DNA from 2 places in the Shewanella khirikhana genome. Region 2 is predicted to be linked to the other one. Evidence: predicted binding sites of a transcription regulator. Region 2 holds the regulator's gene; the other holds the start of a gene.
What was found. The regulator sigma-54, encoded in region 2, starts transcription at its own class of promoters, with help from an activator protein. The targets are predictions, from matches to a motif close to GTTGGCACGNNNNTNGNNT.

Region 1 (3,410 bases), 1.6 Mb from region 2:
GCTGGTAGCCGCACACTTCGAAGCCGGTGCCGCCTGGAAAGCTGGTGCGACCGAAGAAGAAATGAAGCCAATCCTGACCAACATCCGTCACGCTCAGTGGCGCTGGGACTACGCGATTGCTTCTCACGGTGTGTCTGCTCACGCTCCTGCCGAAGCCCTGCGTGTCCTGGGTACTGCGGTAGACAAGGCGGCCAATGCCCGCGTACAGCTGGCGCAGCTGCTGGCCACCAAGGGTGTGAAACAGCCTATCGAACTGCCTGATATCTCTACCAAGGCCAAAGCTCAGGCTGCCCTGGGTATGGACATGGACAAGATGAAGGCTGAGAAAGAGAAGTTCAAGAAAGAACTGCTGCCCAAGTGGGAAGAAGAAGCCAAGGCTCGCGAAGCGACCTATAAGTAAGCAGCAAACCCCAAGCCTGCATACTCAAAGCCCCCGCATTGCGGGGGCTTTTCTTTGGCTGCGCTGCCACATCGGGCCTGTGGCGTGCAGGCTTTATTTAATGAGTTTCAGCAGCGCTCTGAAGCTGTCCCCCACCGCGTGGTGTTGCAGCTCAAACAGCAACGATTCCACATTGGTGAGCAGGCCACCGGCCTCGCGCATCATCTCCAGTCCCAACGCCTTGTTTTCGCTGGTGCGAGAGCCCATGGCATCGGCCACCAGATGCACCCCAAAACCATTGTCTAACAGGTCGCGACAGGTCTGATACACGCAGATATGGGTTTCGATGCCGCACAGCAGTACCTGCTTACGGCCGCTGGCCTGCAGCGCGTCACGAAAGGCATCGCAGGGCCAGGCGCTGAAGTGTTCCTTGGCGATGGGGCTTAGGCCTTCGAGCACCAGTTGCAGCTCTTCTGAGGTGGGGCCGAGCTTTTCGGGCAGCTGCTCCAGCCACAGTATGGGCATATCGAAAATACGCGCGCCGCTTATCAGGGTGATCAGTTGTTGGTGCAGCGCTTCCGAGCCTTGCATCAGGCGGGCGAGTTTTCCCTGAACATCTACCACAACCAGGGCCGTTTCGTTTGGGGTCAGCATGGGTTATCTCCTTTTTTGCTCCAGTAAACTCCTTTTCCCCGTCGATGCCAATAAGCCATAAGTCATATGCACCAGCTTGGTGCATAGGCTGCATAGCTGCACTTCAAATGTGCGTTTTTATGCACCAACTTTGGGGTGGGTAAAAGGTATTTTCAATAAAAACAGTGAGATGAAATCTTGGCCTGATGCTTGTAATTCCTATGCCAGAACAGACTGACAACGAAAACTGGAGGCCGGGATGAAACTGGTGAGTGCAATCATCAAACCTTTCAAGCTCGACGATGTGCGTGAAGCCATTGCGGGCATGGGAATAGAGGGAATGACGGTAACCGAGGTTAAAGGATTTGGCCGTCAAAAGGGGCATACCGAGTTGTATCGGGGCGCCGAATATCAGGTGGATTTTCTGCCCAAGATCAAACTGGATATCGCCACCAAGGCGGAAAACGTTGATCTGTTGGTGGAAGCCATCGTGAAGGCGGCTCACACCGGCAAGATTGGCGACGGCAAGATTTTTGTTATCGATCTCGAGCAGGCGGTGCGTATTCGTACCGGCGAAACCGACGACGAAGCACTGTAAGGGGGAGGGGAAATGGAAGAGTTAAGCAAACTGGGCCTGACCGTGGCCGAACTGAGATTTGCACTGGATACCTTTTACTTTTTGATATCCGGCGCGCTGGTAATGTGGATGGCAGCGGGTTTTGCCATGTTGGAGGCTGGCCTGGTGCGCTCCAAAAACACCACTGAAATCCTGACCAAAAACGTGTGCCTGTACTCCATTGCCTGTATCACCTACCTGATTGTGGGCTACAACATCATGTACGTGGACAACCCTGAAGGCGGCTGGTTGCCAAGCTTTGGTGCCCTGATTGGCAGCCAGGCGGCAGATGCCGACCACTCGCTGGAATCTGACTTCTTCTTCCAGGTGGTGTTTGTGGCGACCTCCATGTCCATCGTCTCCGGCGCCGTGGCTGAACGCATGAAGCTGTGGGCCTTCCTGGCCTTCTCTGTGGTGATGACCGCGGTTATCTATCCTGTTGAAGGCTTCTGGACCTGGGGTGGCGGCTTTGTCAGCGCGGCAGGTTTTGTGGATTTTGCCGGCAGCGGCATTGTGCACATGGCCGGTGCGGCAGCGGCGCTGTCCGGGGTGATTCTGCTGGGTGCACGCAAAGGCAAATATGGTCCCAAAGGCCAGGTAAACCCTATTCCTGGCTCCAACCTGCCGATGGCCACGCTGGGTATGTTTATCCTGTGGATGGGCTGGTTTGGCTTCAACGGCGGCTCGCAGCTGATGGTATCTGATGCGGCCAACGCTACCTCGGTAGGTAAGATTTTCGTGAACACCAACTCGGCTGCGGCTTTTGGTGCCATCTCGGCGCTGGTGGTGTGCAAAATGATTTGGGGCAAGGCTGATTTGACCATGATCTTAAACGGCGCCCTGGCTGGTCTGGTGGCCATTACAGCCGATCCTTTGTCACCCTCACTGGGGCTGGCGGCAGTGATTGGTCTGGTGGCCGGTGGTCTGGTGGTCTTTTCCATCGTGGGCTTTGACCGTGTGCGTATCGATGACCCAGTGGGCGCCATTTCGGTGCACGGCGTAGCCGGTATCTTCGGGCTGCTGCTGGTACCTCTGTCCAACAGCGACGCCACCCTCACAGGTCAGCTGTTTGGCATTGTCTCTATCTTTGCCTGGGTGTTCGGCGCTTCCTTTGTGGTGTGGCTGGTGCTCAAAAAGACCATGGGGATCCGCGTCAGCGAAGAGGAAGAGTACAACGGCATGGATGCGTCCGACTGCGGTATCGATGCCTATCCTGAGTTTGTGACGGTTAAGACTGCAGGCTAAGCACCAACAGTCTCAGCAATAACAGCAGGCCACGCAATTGGCCTGCTGTTTTGCGTTAAGGCGGGGAATAAGGCTTGCCGCTACTGCCTGGCAGCGGGATACTGGCTCAAAGCGCATACACAGGAGCCCCCATGAAACGGCTTACGCGAATGATGCCAGTAATGTTTGTCCTGGGTTCGACCCTGCCAGCCCTGGCCGGGCAGGTGGTGGTGCGAAACAGTGACGAGCCCTTCGATGCCTTTGCGGTGCGGGATGAACTGGCCCGTCAGCACGACTGGCAGGAGGCCATCAGAGCCCAGCAGCAACTGCAAATTCTTGAGCGCCTGCCAGTGGGTTGCCTGCTGCTACCCACTCCATATCGACATTTTCGCTGCGATGGCCTGTTTTACCGCCCCTATCCCTGGCACGACAAGGAGCTGTATATCTCGGTGCCCAATCCACAGCAGGGCGACCATCCTCAGCACAAAAACAGCAAGCCTGCGCGGGAGCAGCGTTAATCTTTTGTTACTTATTGACTGGGTCTTTGGCGACTTTTTG
Region 2 (3,410 bases):
AGGGCAGTATTCACATCAATGACGATGACCTGACCCTCGACCCCATGCACCTGCGAGCCCGCAAAGGCATTGGCTACCTGCCCCAGGAAGCCAGCATCTTCCGTAAGCTATCGGTGCGCGACAACATCATGGCCGTGCTGCAGATGCGTAAAGAACTCAGCAGCGATGAGCGTGAAGAGCTGCTCGAGCAGCTGCTGGAAGAGTTCCACATCACCCACATCCGCGACAACGCCGGTATGTCACTCTCAGGCGGTGAGCGTCGCCGGGTGGAAATTGCCCGCGCACTGGCCGCCAATCCACGCTTTATCCTGTTGGATGAACCCTTTGCCGGGGTAGACCCCATCTCGGTTATCGATATCAAAAAGATTATCGAACAGCTGAAAAACCGCGGCCTTGGGGTACTGATTACCGACCACAACGTGCGTGAAACCCTGGATGTGTGTGAAAAAGCCTACATCGTCAGCCACGGCAGCCTGATTGCCGAAGGCACACCTGCCGAGATCCTGGACAATCAGCAAGTGCGTGCAGTGTACTTGGGTGAGCAATTCAGGCTATAGTTAAACAACAAAGCCTACCGTCTCATATCCGGTAAATCAGGGTGGCTATTGGCCGAAGAACCTGATAGATAAAAGCTTTCTACCTGAATTATTTAGTGAAGGATCCGCAGTACGATGAAAGCGTCGCTCCAGCTCAAACTGGGACAACAACTCACCATGACGCCACAGTTGCAGCAGGCCATTCGTCTGCTTCAACTCTCCTCGCTTGAACTGCAACAGGAAATTCAACAAGCCCTCGACGCCAATCCGCTGCTGGAAATGGACGACGATCGCCTCGATGGCGATCAGTACGATGCCGATGGCGGCGACAAAGACTTCGACGACAAATTCGATGAAGGCTCAGTATCAGCCAGCGCAGGAGATTCCGCTTCGGTAGAAACCTCCGAAGCCGTGACTCAGGAATCCATGCCGGATGAACTGCCCATGGACACTACCTGGGATGAAGTCTTCACCGCCGCTCCGGTTGCCGGCCCCGGCATCAGTCGCGACGACGACATGCCGTTTCAGGGCGAAACCAGCGAAGGCCTGTACGAACACCTCGAATGGCAGAAAAATCTCACCCCTTTTTCGGATACCGATTTGGCCATTGCCACCGCTATCATTGATGCCATTGACGAAAAGGGCTATCTGACCCAAAGCCTGGATGAAATCCTTGAGGCGGTGGGCGATGAAGAGGTTGAGCTGGACGAAGTCGAGGCTGTGCTCAAGCGCATTCAACACTTCGATCCCATTGGTGTTGCAGCGAGGGATTTGGCCGAGTGCCTGCTGATCCAGCTGGGGCAATTTGCCGCCGATACGCCGCATCTGGATAACGCTAAGCTGCTTATCCGTGAGCATCTGGACCTGATTGCCAACCGCGACTTCCGCACCCTGATGCGTAAAACCCGCCTCAAGGAAGAAGAGCTCAGAGACGCCATAGTGCTGATCCAGAGTCTGAATCCCCGTCCGGGCGAAAACGTCACCAGCACCAAGGAAGAGTACGTGATCCCTGACGTGTCGGTGAGCAAAAAGAATGGTCGCTGGGTGGTGGAGCTGAACCCGGATTGCATGCCTAAACTGAGTGTGAATCAGCAGTATGCTGCACTGGCACGCACCAGTCGCAATCAGTCAGATAGCCAGTTTATCCGCGGCCATCTGCAAGAGGCCAAGTGGTTTATCAAGAGTCTGGAGAGCCGCAACGACACCCTGCTCAAGGTGGCCAACTGCATAGTGCAATTCCAGCAGGGCTTTTTTGAGTACGGTGAAGAAGCCATGAAACCCATGGTGCTCAACGATATCGCCGAGGCGGTGGAAATGCATGAATCCACCATCTCCAGGGTCACCACTCAAAAGTACATGCATACCCCGCGGGGTATCTTTGAACTGAAATACTTTTTCTCCAGCCATGTCGGAACCGAAGATGGCGGAGAGTGCTCTTCTACTGCAATCCGCGCCTTTATCAAGAAACTGGTTGCAGCGGAAAACCAGAAGAAGCCGTTAAGCGACAGCAAGATGGCAGAACTTCTGGCGGAACAAGGAATCAACGTTGCCCGACGCACCATCGCCAAATACCGAGAGGCGATGCTGATACCACCGTCGAATCAGCGTAAGAGTTTGTAACCCAACCGAGGTCATTGGAGGAAAGTGTCTATGCAAATCAACCTGACTGGGCATCACATCGAAATTACTGACTCACTGCGTGACTACGTCGAGAGTAAATTCTCCAAGCTTGAACGCCATTTCGAACAGATCAATAATGTGCACGTTGTTCTCAATGTTCAGAAATTGCAGCAAATCGCAGAAGCTAAGCTTCACCTCAACGGAGGCGAAGTATTCGCCACCTCAGAACATGAAGACATGTACGCCGCCATTGACGCCCTGATTGATAAACTGGACCGTCAGGTAATTAAACACAAAGAGAAACTGACCAAACATTAACGATGGAACTAAGTACCATCCTGGCGCCGGAGTGCACTAGCTGTGCCACTCCGGGCAGCAAGAAAAAGGTACTGGAACTGATTAGCGATCTCGCCGCAGCCCAGTACCCTTCCCTCTCTTCCCAAGAGATCTTTGAAAGCCTGCTGGCCCGCGAAAAGATGGGTAGCACCGGCATTGGTAATGGCATTGCCATTCCCCATGGTCGCCTGGGTAGTATCGATAAACCTCTCGCCGTACTCATCAAATGCGAAGAAGCCATTGGCTACGATGCCATCGACAAGCAGCCGGTGGACATTCTGTTCGCCCTGTTGGTGCCATCAGACCAATGCCAACAGCATCTGAGTACCCTGGCAGCCATGGCCGAAAAGCTCAACGACCGTCAGGTGTTGAAGCAATTGCGTAAAAGCCATGATGAAAAGGAACTCTACCAGGTAATCACAGGATGAAACTCGTCATTGTTTCCGGCCGCTCCGGCTCAGGGAAATCCGTTGCCCTGCGGGTATTGGAAGACTTGGGCTATTACTGCGTCGATAACTTGCCGCTGACCCTGATGGGCCCCTTACTGGAGCAGCTCAAAGGCAGCAGCGACAAGGTCGCCATCAGTATCGACATTCGCAATATGCCTGAGCAGGAAAAAGCGCTGGAACAGGAGCTTGCCAAACTGCCACCCGGGGTTGAGCTCACCAGTTTCTTCCTCAACTCCAGCGATAAAGTGCTGCTGAAACGCTACAGCGAAACCCGTCGTCTGCATCCATTGTCACGCAGCAAAGTCTCACTCCAGGAAGCCATCAAACTCGAAGGCAAACTGCTTGAGCCTGTGTCGCAATTGGTGGACCACTACATAGACACCTCCAATCTGAACGTCTATGAGCTGGCCGATGCTGTCAGGCAAATTCTGCTGGGGCGCACCGACAAAGAGCTGGTAATCATCTTTGA

Region 1: STH12_RS00885 (P-II family nitrogen regulator) is a predicted target of sigma-54. The motif match lies at 1,210-1,228, and genes of this name have one in related genera.

What each region holds. Positions count from the first base shown of each region.
Region 1 is NZ_CP020373.1:220,549-223,958, forward strand. It holds gene nrfA (ammonia-forming nitrite reductase cytochrome c552 subunit) at 1-400, shown strand, start outside; gene STH12_RS00880 (hydrolase) at 494-1,033, opposite strand; gene STH12_RS00885 (P-II family nitrogen regulator) at 1,272-1,610, shown strand; gene STH12_RS00890 (ammonium transporter) at 1,623-2,873, shown strand; gene STH12_RS00895 (hypothetical protein) at 3,005-3,370, shown strand.
Region 2 is NZ_CP020373.1:3,401,885-3,405,294, forward strand. It holds gene lptB (LPS export ABC transporter ATP-binding protein) at 1-557, shown strand, start outside; gene STH12_RS14940 (RNA polymerase factor sigma-54) at 672-2,156, shown strand; gene hpf (ribosome hibernation promoting factor) at 2,187-2,474, shown strand; gene ptsN (PTS IIA-like nitrogen regulatory protein PtsN) at 2,477-2,920, shown strand; gene rapZ (RNase adapter RapZ) at 2,917-3,410, shown strand, end outside.